DNA from 3 places in the Ensifer sp. Root31 genome. Region 3 is predicted to be linked to each of the others. Evidence: riboswitches for the same ligand, from Rfam matches in the RefSeq annotation. Region 3 holds a riboswitch; each other region holds the start of a gene.
The links. Region 3 has a riboswitch for FMN ahead of ASD00_RS34735 (DMT family transporter). Riboswitches for the same ligand answer to the same signal wherever they lie in the genome.
Positions count from the first base shown of each region.

Region 1: linked by a shared signal. The riboswitch ahead of ASD00_RS17720 (riboflavin synthase) and the one ahead of ASD00_RS34735 (DMT family transporter) in region 3 are both predicted to bind FMN.
Region 2: linked by a shared signal. The riboswitch ahead of ASD00_RS31975 (6,7-dimethyl-8-ribityllumazine synthase) and the one ahead of ASD00_RS34735 (DMT family transporter) in region 3 are both predicted to bind FMN.

Region 1 is NZ_LMCO01000018.1:149-6,475, reverse strand. It holds gene ASD00_RS17735 (metalloregulator ArsR/SmtB family transcription factor) at 1-432, shown strand, start outside; gene ASD00_RS17730 (cupin domain-containing protein) at 1,230-1,736, opposite strand; gene ASD00_RS17725 (MFS transporter) at 2,255-3,415, shown strand; gene ASD00_RS17720 (riboflavin synthase) at 3,700-4,335, opposite strand; FMN riboswitch at 4,491-4,636, opposite strand; gene ASD00_RS17715 (MFS transporter) at 4,954-6,201, opposite strand.
Region 2 is NZ_LMCO01000056.1:92,197-98,523, reverse strand. It holds gene ASD00_RS32000 (ABC transporter substrate-binding protein) at 1-956, shown strand, start outside; gene ASD00_RS31995 (ABC transporter permease subunit) at 1,239-2,114, shown strand; gene ASD00_RS31990 (ABC transporter permease) at 2,111-2,899, shown strand; gene ASD00_RS31985 (ABC transporter ATP-binding protein) at 2,904-3,965, shown strand; gene ASD00_RS31980 (TfoX/Sxy family protein) at 4,160-4,513, shown strand; FMN riboswitch at 4,680-4,829, shown strand; gene ASD00_RS31975 (6,7-dimethyl-8-ribityllumazine synthase) at 4,921-5,394, shown strand; gene ASD00_RS31970 (low temperature requirement protein A) at 5,635-6,327, opposite strand, start outside.
Region 3 is NZ_LMCO01000066.1:90,646-96,972, forward strand. It holds gene ASD00_RS34730 (esterase-like activity of phytase family protein) at 1-2,009, opposite strand, end outside; gene ASD00_RS34735 (DMT family transporter) at 2,108-3,007, opposite strand; FMN riboswitch at 3,094-3,346, opposite strand; gene hupB (DNA-binding protein HupB) at 3,469-3,744, opposite strand; gene lon (endopeptidase La) at 3,967-6,327, opposite strand, start outside.

The DNA.
Region 1 (6,327 bases), on a different contig from region 3:
CCCGATACGCATGCAGAACTCACGATCGGATTGATCCACGGTATCCGCGGTTTGTTTGGCGAAGGCGCACTGGAGCAACTCATCGCCGCCCGAGAACTGGAAACGCGAAGATCATATGCTCTAGCTGTCGCCGGTGCGACGAGTACCGAGGATCGTCTCATGAGACTGACCGCCATCAGGTCGCGCGAGGGATACATGGCGGAATGTACCGTAGCCGATGACGGCGATGGCTGGCTTCTTGTGGAGAATCACTGTCCGATTTGCGCTGCAGCACAACTCTGCCAAGGTTTCTGCAGAGCTGAGTTGGCGATTTTCCAGGAGATCTTAGGGAATGACGTCTCGGTTCAACGAGACGAACATATCCTCGCTGGGGCCCGTCGTTGCGCTTACCGCATTCGGCTCGCCGATCAGAAAGTTCCGGCGGCGCCATGATAGACCGGCCAACGGATGAGAGAACGATACGCTGAAACAGTCGACTTCACAGATCATCTCTTTGGGATCAACGCATGCTCGAATATTGGCTCGTGCTGCGCATTAGCGTCCTGCCCTTTAAAACGGATTTACGTGTTTACTCCCTCCGGGACACCAAAAGACCTGCGCAGGGTTGTTGGCGGCAAAATTGGCGAGGAACTGATCGTTGCAAATGGCCTGATCTTTTCCACTGTCCAGCTACTATGCGCCGGCAAGATTTAGCCGAGCCATCTGCTACGCAAGCTCGCTCCCACCCCAGCCAGAACGCTCTAACGATTGCGTTGCGCGAGATCGCCAGCGTCGAGTGGGCGTTGTCATAGAGTGGAATTTCGACGCTGACATGTAGCGCCCACCCGGATCGGTATCAACGAGGACGAAACGCTCCTTGCGCTTCGTATTGGCCGCAGAGTGAAATCCCTGACCCCGCGCAGAGGCAGCATTAAAGGATCGCCGGGCTCACCTGCGCAGCGCAATCATCATCTACTGGAACACCGTCCACCTCGGGAGTGCCATCGCCGAGCGACGAAATGAAGGGCTGGATGCGCCACCGGAGCTTCTACATCACCACTGGCGCGGAGCGCACAATATTGCGGGCCGGAGAGTATCTGTGGCCTGACAAAGCATGCGCTTAGAAGTTCGTTTTGCCCCTTCCGGATCGATCCCATCGTACGCTGAACGAATGCTCAGCGTACCAGTTCCGTTACGGAGCAGACGCAACGCCCCATATTCAGAGACGTTGATGCACATGCCTCAGTCCATCAGCTGGCGGGCTCGGGGATGGGCTTTGTTAAGTTCACGATACCGAAGCGTTCAGAAATAACCGGGCAGGACATTGGCCGGCCGTCCTTGATCTCGGTGTCGCGAAAGGCCCCGGTCTGTTCAAGGACGACGCCATCTTCCTCAAACATTTCCTCCAGACCTGACGGAGCCAGGAGGATCAAAATTCGCGCCAGCTTATCTGACTCGTTGCGGAAACCACGCACGGAGTTCACCGGGCAATTAAGAAAAGTCCCTGTTGGGGCATGGATCCTTTCATTCTCAGTGAAGAAGACCATTTCTCCTTCCAGCACGAAAAACGCCTCCTCCTCACGTTCATGCAGATGAAATGGCGCGCCCTGGCCTGGCTTAACGAGGGATTCAAGCAGAGCATATCGACCGTGCGTCTCAGCGCCGCTGGCAAGAACGCGGTAGATGTTGCCAGCCGAGGCGAGGCGCTTGCCTTCGTTATCGGTCCGGACGGTGACTGGGAGGCTCAAATTACTCACGGCTGTATTCCTTAGTTTTTGTTTGGGCGCATCCCTCTGATTGTTAGAAGTATGCTTCATACAGATGGCGGCGATAGCTCAATAAATCAATCCAATTATCAATTGAATGATTGCTATCGTGCGAATTGAGCCACCCTCGTGGGAACCGTTGGGCGCTCAGCCTGCTTCTCGAGGCCCGAAAATCGCGCCCGATCATCCGATGAACCGCATTACTGCGCCGCAAAGAACATCGCATAGGTCAGGCGCGAAATCGTCGCTCTAATCGGGATATTTACGCGTAGCGGAAACACATTGAGATTGTTGTGTTTCCCTGCTATTGAACAGTTGGGCTTGCATAGCCCCAGCGAGTGCAGACGCAAACTCGCACCGCAGTGCCCCAGTCATAAAGCCGGCACTGCTCTCACGTCCCTAAAAGACGTTCATAAATCTCCCAAATCAATTCGCTCCGGCGTTGCGAATGCCCTCGTGGGTATCGTGCGCCGGCTTTCTTCCAGCTCTATTATTTAAGGAGGACAATCGTGCCTTCACGATTCCTTTTGCCTGCCCTTGCTCTTGCGGTCTTCTTTGTGGGAGCGACCGAATTCATGCTTTCGACAATGCTCTCGCCTTTGGCGACCGCCTTCGACACCACGCCGGCACACGCCTCTTGGCTCGTGTCCAGCTACGCCCTCTCCTATGCCGTGGCAGCACCAATCTTCGGCCTTCTGTCTGATCGCATCGACCGCCGTCGCCTCTTACTAGTCTCGCTTGCATTGTTCGCGATCGATGGATTTGCATTGACTGTAGCTCCCAGCTTCGGCGTTGCCATTGTTCTTCGGATATTTGGCGGCTTGGCATCGGCGGCGCTTGTTCCAACGGCATTCGCGTTGGTGGCCGACATCATCCCCACGCATCGGCAATCCGCTGCCATGGGCACTGTCATGGTGGGGATGACGTTCGGAATTGTCGCTGGTCCTGTAATCGCCGGCATCCTGACAGAAACGTTCGATTGGCGCGCGCCCTTCCTTACGACTGCAGGGGGCTGCCTGTTGACGCTCAGTGTTGCCCATCGCCTTCTCCCGAAGCGCGCAGCTGGCCATTCCGAAACAAAGATGCGGTGCTTCGGCTGGATCACCAAAGGAAGCATTACACGCCCGTTGGTCGCAAAAGGTCTCTGGAACGGAACGGCCGTCGCTGGCTTCCTGCTTGCCGGCGAGGTTCTACGACAACGCCATGACCTCAGCGTCGGGATCGTCGGCGTCTCGGTCTCCGCATTCGGCCTCGGACTTCTGCTCGGAAATCTCGGGGTTGGGCGAGTTGTCCACCTCTTTCGAGGAGACGAACGGACGCTCATGGCTGCGTTGCTGCTCCTGAGCGTAGCGGTTAGCATATTTATGATCGCACCATTGCCGCTAGGGGGAGGACTGGCTTTCCTGACCATTTGGGGCTTTGCGCTTGGACTAGCCGCACCGACCAGTACTTCAATGCTCGCCACTCGAAGCGAGGACGACAAGGGTCAGGTGCTGTCGGTTTCAGAAAGCCTCAATAATTTGACGGTTCTCGCCGTTCTACCCCTGGCAGCAATGGAGTTTGAAATCGCAGGATCGGCCAGAACTATGCTGGTGTTCGGCATCACCTTAGCACTTGCGGCCATACTGACTATCGCAGACAGACGCATTATGGATCCGCAAAAATCCTAAGTTTTGCGACTGAAAAGGCGCTCTGAATCACAAAGGGAAAACCGGTCGCAAAAGTCTGTCGCAAAAGCCGGAGATTCGCGACCGACTTTTGCGACAGCTCAGGCGATCATAGGAACCTCAACGGCACCCGGCGCACGGTGGATGTTCTTTTTACCTACTTCAATTGACTGCGAAGCCCGGTAGTCGAGCGCCCATTCGAGCAGACTCAGGTGACTTCGTCATTGAACTGGCCTACGACGACCGCGAAATTGGACGAAGGTGTGGTGTACACTACCGCTCCTCCACTATACCAAGGCGGCTGCACTTATGCGAGAAAGGCTTCCCGCTATAGTCCTCTCAACCACATCGAAAAGCACCACGGTCTGGTGATCAACCTCAATGTTGAGGAGGTCGCCGGGCTGGTAACTGGCGAATGTCGTTTGCCGAAGCGTTTCCGGAATGAGGTTGATGGTAACAACATTGTCCTCAACTTCGGCCACTGTCAGACTACAGCCGTTCACGCCCAGGAACCCGCGGGGGAAGATATATTTCGCCCACTTCGCGGGTACGTGGAACCGGATGAAGGCCCCTTCCTCGCGAACGGAAAGTTCCACTACCTCGGCCGTTGTGGCGACATGGCCCGCCATCAGATGCCCGCCTACTTCCTCGTTCATTCTCGCGGATCGCTCGATGTTCACGACGTCACCCGACTTGAAGCGGCGAAGGTTTGTGCGGTTGAGTGTTGCCGACATCGCCTCGAAGGTCACGCGAGGGCCTGCAAGCCCGGCTACCGTCATGCAGGTACCCTCGACGCTGACGCTTGCGCCAATCTTCAAGTCAGCCAGCAGCTCGTCGGTGAAGTCGATCGCGAATTGGGTATGACCCGCATAGGGCGTTACACCGGTAAGGGGGCGAACGGCCTTGACGATACCTGTATACATTAGCGCGGCCCTCCGCATGATCCATGCAGGCGTAGGGCTGGCGACGATAAGGAAAAATTGTGTTTGTTCATGTGAACGCATCCTTTGTTAGACAAATGCGTCCTCTGGGCATCAATGGAACGTATGGGCGCGTTTGCAAGAACACACCTTCGGCCCATTATCTTCTTTCATCCGGACTGTGACCGTCGGCTCAGGCATCTAACCTGATCTGCTGGACCCTTCCTTACGGAAGGCGCTCGCGGGCTCCGGAATTGCTTCCAATACCGCCGGTGGGGAGTTTCACCCCGCCCTGAAGACCGGCGGAAGCTAGCTTAGCGTTGACTTTATAGCAAGCGGGACGCGCCGTGACTGCCGGATAAGTCCGCGTTTGGGCCGAAAGGCGAAGCATGGGTCGAAAGGAGAGCGTAAGATTTCACTGTTCGCTTCGCAGACATGGATCGTCGTCCGCAATCGGCACGAAGCGGACGTCAGACGCGTCGCAAAACTCGGTCGCGAAAGCTCGACTTTTGCAAAAGTTTTGCGACACAAATTCCTCTTATTTTTCCAGCGCCGAGCAATCTGTCGCTGAATTTAGGGTTTCCGCGACGACCGGCCGTTAAACCTGCCCTTAAAGGTAGCTTATGCAATGACAGTCTCCGGTTCATCCGGCAGGGCACGCAATCCCAACACTGGCGAAAGGAGGATAATGAGAAACTGGATCAAGAATCCCCCCGTTGCCACGAATAAACATGTCGCAACGCCGAAGTAGCCAGCGACTAGAGCGCCGATCGCAGCCCCGAGCGGCCTTGAACCATAGGTGGCGGTCATTATCAGCGCAGAGACCCGACCAAGCATGACGTTAGGCGTGACTGCTTGGCGCAGTGTCATCGTCGTGATGGTCCAAAGGATTGGCCCGACTCCAAACATGAAGAAACTGGCACATACCAGCCAGAATGACGGAAACCACAACGTCAGCAACATTAGGCAAGCTCCACAAAATCCTCCAAGCGGCCCCAGAACGATCATGGTTCCAATCGAGAAGCGCCGCCCGAGGATTGGCACGATCATGGCTCCTATAATCATACCGACCCCATCAACTCCCAACGCAATGCCGACCTGAGTGGCACTCATGCTGAGGTTCTGAACGGCATAGGCAACATACACGGCCATCAGGACCACCCACGCGGTATTGAAGAAAATTGCGGTAAACAGGATCGGAAGCAAGAATTGATGCTGCGCAACGAATGTCGCTCCTTCCTTCAGGTCTTGTAGGGGATTGCTCAGAGGGCGCGACGTCACATTGTCTTTCGGAATGCTAACCAGATATAGCGCGGCCAGAATGGAAAGTACGGTTGCAAGCACATAGGCCGTAGCAGCGCCGGCCCAACCCACCAACGCACCGCCGAGAGCGGGGCCTGCGGCGAACGCGGCGCTACGCACCAACTCAAGCCAGCGGTTCGCCTCGCCGAGTCGTGCACGGGGTATAATTGAAGGGATGAGCGCGGGAGCGGCCACGCTATAACAAACAGTCCCAACGGCCCCGACGAAGCCGAGAATCGCCAGTAGCGGTACATTCAGCATCCCGAACGCCAAAAGCAGCACGATAACGATAAGGGAAAGCCCGCGCAGGACTTCCGAACCCACCATCAACGCTTTGCGCGAGGCGCGATCGACCGCCAATCCGGCCGGAATGGATAGCAGCAAAAAGGGGAGGGTTTGTGCCATCTGCAGCCAGCCTGTTTCAACCGGTCCCGCACCAAGCAACAAAACCGCCGCTAGTGGAGCGGCTGCCAATGCTATCTGCTCGGAAAACTGTGCGAAGAGATTCGACCAGCCTATGCGTCTGAACGCGGATGGTAGTGGAGCAGATTGGATGGAATTCAGCATCGATTTTCCTCATGTAACATGAGGACAGATGGCCTGATCTACAAAGCCGCAGGCCACCCGTTTCTTGCGGCTAAATTCTCTTTGACGCTTTAATCCCGATTAAAGCGACACTTGTTTTTCCGGACT
Region 2 (6,327 bases), on a different contig from region 3:
GGTGCGGCTATGGCGACGTCATCGCAGGCTTCAAGGCCAAGTATGGCCTGGAAGTCAACGAGCTGAACCCGGATGCCGGTTCGGGCGACGAAATCGAAGCCATCAAGGCCAACAAGGGCAACACCGGCCCGCAGGCGCCTGACGTCATCGACGTCGGTCTCTCCTTCGGTCCGTCGGCCAAGGCCGAAGGCCTGATCCAGCCCTACAAGGTCTCCACTTGGGATTCGATCCCGGATTCGGCCAAGGACGCCGAAGGTTACTGGTACGGCGACTACTACGGCGTTCTCTCCTTCGTGGTGAACACCGACATCGTCAAGGACGTGCCGAAGGACTGGGCCGACCTGAAGAAGTCGGACTACGCCAACTCGGTCGCCATGGCCGGCGACCCGCGCGCCTCCAACCAGGCGGTTCAGGCCGTCTACGCCGCCGGCCTCGCCGCTGGCGAAACCGATGCCGTCAAGGCTGGTGAAACGGGCCTCGGCTTCTTCGCCGAAGTCAACAAGGCCGGCAACTTCGTTCCGGTTATCGGCAAGTCCGCCTCGCTCGCGCAGGGCTCGACCCCGGTCGTGATCGCCTGGGACTACAACGGCCTTTCCTGGCGCGACAGCCTCAACGGCAACCCGCCGGTTGAAGTCGTCGTTCCGGCTTCGGGCGTCGTCGCCGGCGTCTACGTCCAGGCGATCTCGGCCTACGCGCCGCACCCGAACGCGGCAAAGCTGTGGATGGAGTATCTTTATTCCGACGAAGGTCAGCTCGGCTGGCTGAAGGGCTATTGCCACCCGATCCGCTTCAACGACCTCGCCAAGAACGGCAAGATCCCGCAGGAACTGCTCGACAAGCTGCCGCCGGCAGCAGCCTACGAAAAGGCTGTCTTCCCGACGCTCGAAGAGCAGGCCAAGGGCAAGGAAGCGATTACCACCAAGTGGGATAGCGTCGTCGGCGCAAACGTGCAGTAATATCCATGACTTCCGCCTCTCCGCGCCTCGGCGCGGGGAGGTTTCCCTAAAGCGCGTCACGATCACCAGGATTCGCTTGCTGCGCTTTAAGGTCTTGTTTTTGCGCATGTCGTTGTCGCAAACCGCAACACGCTTTTGCGCGACATGGTTTAATCTCGTGCACAATTCCTTAGCTCGGTATCGATCTAAGGAATTTTGCAGCAAATCAAAGCGCTAAGGCGATCTTTGTGCGTTCATGCGGACGCGCAAAGGTCACTGCAAGCCTCGGGACAGAAAGCCTATATGAGCACCGCTTCACCGACCTTGATCAGCAAGCGAGCCGTCATCGACTGGCTCGGCATTGCCCCCTTCATGCTTTTCGCGCTGCTGTTCCTGATCATCCCGACGCTTTATCTCGTCACCGGCGCGTTCCTGACGCCCGATGGCAGCTTTACCTTCAAGAACATCGGCGATCTGTTCACGCCCTCGATCCTCAGCGCCTACTGGATCTCGATCCGGATCTCGATCGCGTCCTCGATCGGCGGCGCGCTGATCGGCTTCTTCCTCGCCTGGGCAATCGTGCTCGGCGGCGTGCCGACCTGGATCCGCTCGGGCCTCCTGACCTTTTCGGGCGTCGCCTCGAACTTCGCCGGCGTGCCGCTCGCCTTCGCCTTCCTCGCGACCCTCGGGCGCACCGGCCTCGTCACCGTCTTCCTGCGCGAATGGTTCGGCTTCAATCTCTATTCGACCGGCTTCAACCTGCTGTCGTTTTTCGGATTGACCATCACCTACATGTATTTCCAGATCCCGCTGATGGTGCTGATCCTGACGCCGGCGCTCGATGGTCTGAAGAAAGAATGGCGCGAAGCCTCTGAAATCCTTGGCGCCTCGACCTGGCAGTACTGGCGCATGGTGGCGCTGCCGATCCTGTGGCCGAGCCTGCTCGGCACCACGCTCCTGCTGTTTGCCAACGCCTTCGGCGCGATCGCCACGGCCTATGCCTTGACCGGGTCCTCGCTCAACATCGTGCCGATCCTGCTCTATGCGCAGATCCGCGGCGACGTGCTGCACAATCCGAACCTCGGCTATGCGCTGGCGCTCGGCATGATCGTCATCACCGGCATCTCGAACGTTCTCTATATCTGGCTGCGTATGCGCGCCGAACGGTGGCAGAAATGAAAGCACAACGTCTCGGCGCCTGGATCGCCATCGCCATCGGTGCAAGCTACTTCATCATCCCGCTGCTGGGCACGCTGGAATTCTCGCTGCGCATGCGCCGCGGCGAATACTCGTTCGACGCCTATCGCTCGGTCTTCTCCGACCTGCAGTTCCGCGAGACCTTCGGCTATTCGATGATGATGGCCGTGTTGACCATCGTCTTCGGCATGCTGCTGGTGGTGCCGACCGCCTATTGGGTCCGCCTTCGCCTGCCGCAGGTGCGCCCGATCATCGAATTCATCACCCTTCTGCCGCTGGTCATCCCGGCGATCGTCATCGTCTTCGGCTATCTGCGCCTCTACAACTCCTCGTCGTGGATCCCGCTGACCGGCTCGATCTCCGGCACCAATGCGCTGTTGATGTTCTCCTACATGACGCTGTCCCTGCCCTACATGTACCGGGCGGTCGATACCGCGATGCGGGCGATCGACGTCCGCACGCTGACGGAAGCCGCCGAAAGCCTCGGCGCCAAATGGCCGACGATCCTGTTTCGCTGCATCTTCCCCAACGTCATGAGTGGCGTGCTCTCCGGCGCCTTCATCACCTTTGCGATCGTCATGGGCGAATTCACCATGGCCGCGCTGCTCAACCGCCCGGCCTTCGGTCCGTACCTGCAGCTCGTCGGCGCCAACAAGGCCTATGAGCCTTCGGCGCTCGCGGTCATCGCATTCGCCATCACCTGGCTCAGCATGGGTCTGATCCAGCTCGTTTCCCGCATCCAGAAATCCGCTCCGGCCAAGGCTTGATCACATGGCATTCCTGACACTGAACAATATCCAGAAGTCCTTCGGCCCGGTTCAGGTCGTGCACAACTTCAACATGGTCATCGACAAGGGCGAGTTCGTTTCGTTCCTAGGCCCGTCAGGCTGCGGCAAGACGACGATCCTGCGCATGATCGCCGGCTTCGAGACGCCGTCGGGCGGCACGATCACCATCGACAGCAAGGACCAGGGAACGCTGAAGCCCAACCAGCGCAACATCGGCATGGTGTTCCAGGCCTATGCGCTGTTTCCCAACATGAACGTCAACGACAACGTCGCCTTCGGCCTGAAAGTCGCCGGGGCGCAGAAGTCGGAGATCGATACACGCGTCAAGCAGATGCTGAGCCTGATCAAGCTCGAGCACCTGGCCGACCGCTTCCCCTACCAGCTTTCCGGCGGCCAGCAGCAGCGCGTGGCGCTCGCGCGCGCCCTCGCCGTCAAGCCGCAGGTGCTGCTGCTCGACGAGCCGCTGTCGGCGCTCGACGCCAAGATCCGCGTGTCGCTGCGCGAGGAAATCCGCCAGATCCAGCAGCAGCTCGGCATCACCACTGTCTTCGTCACCCATGACCAGGAAGAAGCCCTGTCGATCTCCGACCGCATCGTCGTCATGAATTCCGGGCGAGCCGACCAGATCGGCACGCCGTTCGAGATCTACAACACCCCTGCGACCCGATTCGTCGCCTCCTTCGTCGGCACGCTCAACATCATCGAAGCCAAGGTCGCCGACCCGGCCGCCGGTGCTGTCACCATCGGCAACCAGCAGGTGTCGCTGAAGGAGCCGATCGCCGGCATGAAGGGTGGCGACAACATTTCGCTGGCGCTGCGCCCGGAGGCAGGCTCGATCGCCGACAGCGCCAGGGGCGACACCGCGCTGACCGGCGAGGTGGTTTCGACCAGCTTCCTCGGCTCGGTCATCCGCACCAAGCTGCGCATCGGCGGCGACGTCATCTCCTTCGACATGTTCAACGACCCCGGCCTGACGCCGCCGGCCTTCGGCTCGAACGTCACGCTCCGCTTTGCCGCCAAGGACCTGCTCGTCATCCGCGAGTAGATCTCCAGCGTCCCCCTACAGCGCGTGCGTCTTGTTACGCGCAAAGGTCGCTGTAGCGCTTTGAAGTGCTGCATGTTTTTATCCCTAAATCGAATAGGATTTAAGGAAACATGCAGTAGCTGCCTTGCACATGCCGTGGAGAGATTGCCTGAACCGTCGAATGAAAAACAGCGCATTTTGCACCGGCGGCCGCCATGACTAAAGCGCAGCCGAGTGCGTTCGTCACCCATATCCACGAAGAACTCGCGGATATCGGTCCCGTTGACATAGGCCGCTTCTTCGGCGGTTGGGCCTATCTTGTCGCTGATCGCCAGTTCGCCATCAGCATCAAGGATCGCCTCTATTTCAGGGTTGATCAGCCCCTGAGAGATGCGCTTCTCAGCGAAGGATGTCAGCCGTTCACCTACAACAAGGGCGGCAAACCGGTGGTCGTGCACCGCTACTACGAAGCACCGGTCACTTGCCTTGATGACAGGCAGGCGCTGCTCCATTGGTCCGCACGCGCGATCGCCGCCGAAGACGAAGCCCCGCGTCGCGTCCGCAGATAAATGTCTCGTGGCGGCGACGCGGCACGCGGCCGAGGTCAGACTACGGCGGCTCCCGACGGGAACAGATTTGTCCGGGAGCGATACGGCACGGAAAAAATCTGTCGCGATTTCCCGGATTTTCGTCGCGTCATGCGTTTGACCAGGCACGGCCGATCTATATAGTCGCTCTTGTTCTCAGGGCGGGGTGAAACTCCCCACCGGCGGTAGCGATCGAAAGATCGAAGCCCGCGAGCGCTTCGGAGGTCTACTTCGGAGGTCAGCAGATCCGGTCAGATTCCGGAGCCGACGGTCACAGTCCGGATGGAAGAGAGCAAGCAGGAACGTGGACCCCACACCGGGGTTTCGCGCGCGTGCATGTTCGCCCGACGGGAAAATTGGAAACGCCAAACCCTGGAAGGCTTGAGACCATGACTATTCTTTCCCACCCCACCGCCAAGATTGCGATTGTCCGTGCCCGCTGGCACGCCGACATCGTCGACCGCTGTGTCGATGCCTTCGTCGCCCAATGGACGAAGTTCGGCGGCAGTGCCGCCGACGTCGAGATCTTCGACGTGCCAGGCGCGCTGGAAATCCCGCTGCACGCGCAGAAGCTTGCCAGGACCGGCCGTTACGCCGCGATCCTCGGCACCGCCTTCGTCGTCGATGGCGGCATCTACCGCCATGACTTCGTCGCTGGCACGGTGCTCGACGGTATGATGCGCGTCCAGCTCGATACCGACGTGCCGGTGCTGTCGGCCGTGCTGACGCCGCACAATTTCCAGGAAAGCGCGCCGCTGATCGCCTTCTTCCGCGAACACTTCGTCGCCAAGGGCGAAGAAGCCGCCAATGCCTGCGCCCAGATCCTCGACGCCCGCGCCAAGCTGGCGCTGCTCAACGCCTGATCTGCTGGCGGGCCGCAAGCCCGCGCCGTATCCGGCCGCCACCCCTCATCCGGCCTGCCGGCCACCTTCTCCCCGCCTGCGGGGAGAAGGCTAGGGTGAGGGGCAAGGCTCGCTCAGCGCTCCGATGCGCAACCATCGAGCCGCTTCGCGGCGCCTGCTTGAATCAACCTCTGAACCACCTGAATCAAGCCGCCAGCAACAGCCGGCAAACCGCTGTTTCGAATAGCCAATTCCCGGCGTTCAATGCACCGGCTCTGCCTCATCAAGGCACCGTTCCAGCGCCGCCATCCGGTGGCGATGACCGACCGCCTCGAAACCGACGACGGTCACGAACGGCGCAAACATCAGAATGATCAGGCAGATCGCCATGTCGACGCCCGCCATCGCGGCCGCGATCGACGCCGCAAGCAGCAGCATCGTGCCGGCGAGCAGCCAGGCATGAAGCGGTTCCGACTGCCGCAGCAGATAGGCATACATGCCGTAGACCAGAGCGATATAGGCCGCGACCGGGACCGCCACCGTCAACACGGTCGCAAGCGACCCGATATGCGCCTTGTGCTCGATGTAATAGGCGGCGACATGCAGGCCCGCACCGGTCGCAACGATCGCGGCGAAAATGAACATGTGACCATAGCCCCAGACGAAGGAGCGTCTGCGGTGCACGTGCAGGACCTCGGCACTCGGCAACAGGAAATAGATCCACCACATGCCGAAGGTAAGCCCGGTGCCCGCAAGGCAGACGAGCGCCACGTCGAGGTTCCAGCCCTCCCCATCCACCACCGCCGTGATCGAGGCGACCGTGCCGACGACGCCTTCTCCGAGCGCGATGATTGCCAGAAGGCCGTAGCGTTCCGCAATATGGTGGGCATGCCAGGGCGTGCCGCCATGCCGCGTCTCGGCGATATAGGGCCCGAGCATCTCGATGACGGTGAG
Region 3 (6,327 bases):
ACGACAGGAAGCTCGCCGCCAAGGGCTGCCGGCTTCAGGTCGGCAAGGGCGACACGGTAGAGCTTCTTCAGCTTGGCTGCCTGGCCGATCAGGTTGTCTCGCTCGATGATATAGGCATAATCGCCGTGGACGGAGATTTCCGACAGGCCGACCCAGCCGCCATCCGCCTTCTCGAGCGGATAACGCACAGCACCCCATTCCTCGCTCGACGGCTTGTAGGAGACGAGCTTGACGAAGCCCTTCTCGTCGTCCTTCCATTCGCGCTGGACGGCCATCCAGAGAACCTGATCGTCGCCTTCGCCGACAACCGTTACACCCTCGAAGCCGAAGCGGCTCTCGCCTGCACGCAGAGTTTCGGGCAGGGCGATCTCCTTCTTGATCTCGCCCTTCTTGTTCACACGCAGCAGCGCGTGGCTGTAGAGCTTGTCGGCGTTGCCTTCCGAAGCGAGCCAGAAGCCCCCTTCCCCATCATTGGCGATGCCTTCGATGTCGAGCTTCTGTGCCGGGGCGCCATCGCGGGTGATCCGAAGCGTCTCGGTGATCAACGCCGGCTTCTGCGTCGCATCGATGGTGAAGATGGTCGGCTGCGATGCATAAACCGAATCGTTGACTGCGCGCAGGAAGCCCGGCTTGTCGGCAACGGCTGCGAGGCCCGACAAGGCTCCGAAGCCCACCGGCAGACCATCCTTGTCCGCCGAACGGATCTGCGGATAGGCGGCTTCACCTTCGCCACGCTCGTAGATCATCACATGCGAGCGAGCGCCGCCGTCTTCGCCGAGATCGACCTCGTTGGTGGTCGCAAGCAGATTGCGCGACGGGATCGCGACGGCACCCTCCGGCGAGATGCCCGACGGCAGCAATTGCAGCAGTTCCGGCTCGGCGCCGGTGTCCTTGTAAACGCCGACGACGGATGCACGTTCGGCAAGCACGAAGAACAGATTGTCTTCGCCGAACTTGGCAGCCTCGAGGCCTTCCGGCTCGACGCCCTTGGCCGACGAGCGCTTCTCGGGATAGTGGCCGATCGAAGCGATCTCGTGTTCGAAACTCGCACCCGATTCGAACAGGACCTTACCGGCCGTATCGAAGATGGTGAAGCCGCGCGAACCGCCCTCATAGTCACCTTCGTTGGCGACGACGATGCGATTGTCGTCGAGCCACTTGACGGCGTCAGGCTCGCGCTTGCGGCCCGGTTGCTCGTCCATGAAGGCGATAGCGCCGTCACGCTTGGCGTCGATGTCCCTAAGGTCGACCGCGCCAGCGGAGAAATGCGTCTTTACCGTCGCCGACTTGCCGTCGATGATGACGATGTGGTTGTTCTCCTGCAGCGTCAGCGCAATCTCGTCCTTGCCGTTGAAGGACACGAATTCCGGCTCCGGGTCGTCGCCTGCAACCTCGGCAAGACCGGTGAGGGTCACGTGCTTGATCGTCGCGCAATCGGCACCACCATCCTTCAGAGACAGGATCACCAGGTCGCCGGCAGGCATCTGCGGGATCTTGCCGTCGTTGACCTCTTCATCGCGCTCATTCTCGATCGCGATCGCAGCAATGGTCCGGTCCTTGTTGACCGCGACGGAGTCCGGCTGGCCGCCGAGATCGCAGGTCGACTCGACCTTCTTCGAGGCAACGTCGACGGTAGCGAGAAAGCCGGAAGGCTTGGTGAAGCTTTCGCGTGTGTTGACCGCGATCAGGGCCTTGGTACCGGCGACGGTTACCGAGGTCGGCTCGCCATCGAACGACACGATACCGGCCGCCTTCGGCGCCTTGGCGTCGGTGATATCGATAAGGCCGATGCGCTTGCCCGGGCTATCGGAATAGATCAGCGTATTGCCGTCTTCGGTGGCGGTAATGATTTCCGCGGATGTCGCGTCCTTGCGGGCATCGCCCTCCGGCAGATTGTCGGCAACGGCGAAGGACGCAATACGATTGAACACCGGTTCGGCGGCAGCCGGAAAGGCAACGGACGCAAGAAGTATGGCGGCAAGTGCCGTTCTGCATGATGAAATGGTCATGAAAAATCCCCCATGTCGAATATTCAAAACAAGGGGGTTCTGCGGGATGGCGATGACAGGCGCATGACAGTCCCGCGCCTTTGTTGTGCAGCGTTGTCTTACGCGGTCGCGCGCTCGCGTTTCATCTCGTTGCGCATGATGAAAAGCGAGGCGCCGAGGATCAGGACCGCCCCCAGCCACAGATAGCCGCTCGGCGCATAACCGAAGACGAGCCAGCCGGCGAGAACGTTGAGCGGTAGCTTGAGATCGTCGAAAGGCTGCACATACGCTGCGTCTGCGACGGTATAGGCAAGCGTCAACAGATACTGTGCCACCACGGTCAAAAGCCCCGCCAGCACCAATAGCGCAAGGATAGTTCCACTCGGCACGACAAACCCTGCCGACAGCGCCAGCACACCATTGATCGGCGTCAGAAGCACGAGCAACCAGACCGTTATCGTCTCAGGGCGCTCGATGCCTGTCAGGCTCTTGGTGATCAGCGACGCCGCCCCCCAGAGCAGCGCCGAGAAAACCGGCAGCAGCGCTGCCCGGGTGAAGCTTTCCGACCAGGGCTGCAGGATGATCGTGGCGCCGGCAAAGCCGACTGCCGCCGCTGCCCAGCGTGCCGGACCAACGCGTTCGCCCAGGAAGAGCCGCGCACCAAGAATGATGAAAAATGGCGATGTCATCACCAGCGCGATCGCCTGCCAGATCGGAACAGAAGCCAGGCCCGAAACCCAGGCCCCTACGCCGAGCGCCGCAAAGGCAACGCGAATGACGTGACGCCAGGGGTAATCGGTGCGCATGGCCGACAGGCCGGCGCGAAACAGGAACGGCAGGGAGAAGACGAGTGCAAATGCATATTGCCAGAAGGCAGTCGAGGTGGCGGAAAAGCCGAGTTGCATCGTCATCCATTGCGTGACGACATTCAGGAGAGCAAAGGCGACGCCGGCCAGTATCATCCAGGCCGCACCGGCCATGGCACGGGAGGTGAAAAGTGCTTGGGTCGTCTCGCTCATGTCCTTCATCCGCAAACAGGGACCTACACAAATCAGGACACATGAGCGCAGGATGCGACGACGGACCGCCCGCCCGTCGCACCCACGATCATTCTCTTTCATCCGGACTGTGACCGTCGGCTCCGGAATCGCACCGGATCTGCTAACCTTCCGACACGACAGCGCCTGAAGTGCTCGCGGGCTTGGGCCTGCTGCATAATTCCTTAAATCCAATCCGATTTAAGGAGAAAATTATGCAGCAGCTTTCAAGTGTCACAGCGTCCGTTGCGCGTCATATTTGACGCGCGGCGCTGAGCCCTTACCGCCGGTGGGGAGTTTCACCCCGCCCTGAGAACAGGGCTGAGCCGTAGACCAAAGACCGCGCTGCTGCAAGGGCAGCCGAAACGCAAAAGGGTCCGGCGTGAACCGAACCCTTCAAGACTTGGACGGCCGGCCTCGTATCCGGCCGTCAAGCAAACCTATCAGCCGTTAACGGCATCCTTCAGGCCCTTGCCGGCCGTGAACTTCGGAACGTTGCGTGCCGGGATGTCAACTTCAGCGCCCGTGGACGGGTTGCGGCCCTTGGAGGCTTCGCGACGCGAAACGGAGAAGTTGCCGAAACCGACGAGGCGAATGTCGCCACCGTCCTTAAGTTCAGCCTGGATGGTCTCGAAAACTGCATCAACTGCGGAAGATGCGTCGGTCTTGGAAAGTCCGGCCTTCTCAGCAACGGCAGACACGAGCTCATTTTTGTTCATGTTTCCACCCCTTTCAAAATGGTTCGAAACGACTGTGTTTTTAAGCCGCGGCGGCTTGCGCATCGCCCGCGTCTTGCCATTCCCAATTGCGCCTAATCCCTTGGAATGCAAGGCTTGCAGCATGCTTTTACAACAAAAAAGACCGGCCAGAGGCCGGTCTTCCTTGTTTTTCTGCCAAATGGGCCTGACGGGAACACAATTGCACCCGCCCGGTCCTGTCAATCAGTGGGCGATGGAAGCGCCCGCTTCGTCCTGCGAATCAACCGCGGCGACGGTTGCCGGCTCATTTGCCGGGTCCCATTCGATCGGCTCCGGGACGCGGACCAGAGCGTGCTCGAGCACTTCACCCATCCGCGAAACGGGGATGATCTCCAGCACGTTCTTCACGTTGTCCGGGATCTCGGCGAGATCCTTGGCGTTTTCCTCGGGGATCAGCACCTTCTTGATGCCGCCGCGAACGGCCGCCAGCAGTTTTTCCTTCAGTCCTCCGATCGGCAGCACGCGGCCGCGAAGGGTGATCTCACCCGTCATCGCCACGTCCTTGGAGATCGGAATACCGGTCATGACAGAGACGATCGCTGTTGCCATGGCAACACCGGCCGACGGGCCATCCTTGGGCGTCGCGCCTTCCGGCAAGTGCACGTGGATGTCGCGCTTGTCGAACAGCGGCGGCTCAATGCCGAAGTCGATCGCCCGCGAGCGGACATAGGATGCCGCCGCCGAAATCGATTCCTTCATCACGTCGCGCAGGTTGCCGGTGACGGTCATGCGGCCCTTGCCGGGCATCATGACGCCTTCGATCGTCAGCAGTTCGCCGCCGACCTCGGTCCAGGCAAGACCTGTGACCACACCGACCTGATCGTCGCGTTCGGCTTCGCCGTGACGATAACGCGGTACGCCAAGGTAGTCCTGGATGTTGCCGGCAGTGACTGCCACTGCCTTGGCCTTGCCCTTGATGATCTCGGTTACCGCCTTGCGGGCGAGCTTCATCAGTTCGCGCTCGAAGTTACGAACGCCGGCTTCGCGTGTGTAGGTCTGGATGATCGCCATCAGCGCACCGTCGGTGACCGAAAACTCTTTCGGCTGCAGCGCGTGATCGCGGATCGCCTTCGGCAGCAGGTGCCGCTTGGCGATTTCCAGCTTTTCCTCTTCGGTGTAGCCGGCAATACGGATCACTTCCATGCGGTCCATCAGCGGCGCCGGAATGTTCAGCGTGTTCGCCGTGGTGATGAACATCACGTTGGACAGATCGTATTCGACTTCAAGGTAGTGATCCATGAAGGTCGAGTTCTGTTCTGGATCCAGCACCTCCAGCAGAGCCGAGGACGGGTCGCCACGGAAGTCCTGGCCCATCTTGTCGATCTCGTCGAACAGGAAGAGCGGGTTGGACTTCTTCGCCTTCTTCATCGACTGGACGACCTTGCCGGGCATCGAGCCAATGTAGGTGCGGCGGTGACCGCGGATTTCGGCTTCGTCACGAACGCCACCCAGCGCCATGCGCACGTATTCGCGGCCGGTCGCCTTGGCGATCGACTTGGCAAGCGAAGTCTTGCCGACGCCCGGAGGGCCGACGAGGCACAGGATCGGGCCTTTGATCTTCGTCGAACGGGCCTGGACGGCGAGATATTCGACGATGCGCTCCTTGACCTTGTCGAGGCCGAAGTGATCGACGTTGAGCACTTCCTCGGCATGGTTCAGATCGGTCTTGATCTTGGACTTCTTGCCCCACGGCATGCCAAGCAGCCAATCCAGATAGTTGCGCACGACGGTTGCTTCCGCCGACATCGGGCTCATCTGGCGCAGCTTCTTCAGCTCGGCGTCGGCCTTTTCGCGCGCTTCCTTGGAAAGCTTGGTCTTGGCGATGCGCTCTTCGATTTCGGCCATCTCGTCGCGGCCGTCTTCACCGTCGCCGAGTTCCTTCTGGATCGCCTTCATCTGTTCGTTGAGGTAGTACTCGCGTTGGGTCTTCTCCATCTGGCGCTTGACGCGCGAACGGATACGCTTTTCCACCTGCAGGACGGAGATCTCACCTTCCATGAAGCCGAGCGCCTTTTCCAGGCGCATCTTCACGCTGGTGGTTTCCAGCATTTCCTGCTTTTCGACGATCTTGATCGATAGATGCGATGCGACGGTGTCGGCAAGCTTCGAATAATCTTCGATCTGGCTCGCGACGCCGACGACTTCCGGAGAAATCTTCTTGTTGAGTTTCACGTAGCTTTCGAATTCGGAGACGACCGAGCGGCTGAGCGCCTCGATCTCGACCGGATCTTCTTCCGGCTCGTCGAGCGCCTGTGCGGACGCTTCGTAGAATTCTTCGCGCGGCGTGTAGCTGTCGATCTTGGCGCGCGTGCGCCCTTCGACCAGCACCTTGACGGTGCCGTCGGGCAGCTTCAGGAGCTGCAGGACATTGGCAATCGTGCCCACCTGGTAGATCGCCGAGGCTTCCGGATCGTCGTCCGTCGCGTTGATCTGGGTGGCAAGCATGATCTGCTTGTCGGTCCCCATGACTTCTTCAAGCGCACGGATGGACTTTTCACGGCCGACAAAGAGCGGCACGATCATGTGCGGGAAGACTACAATGTC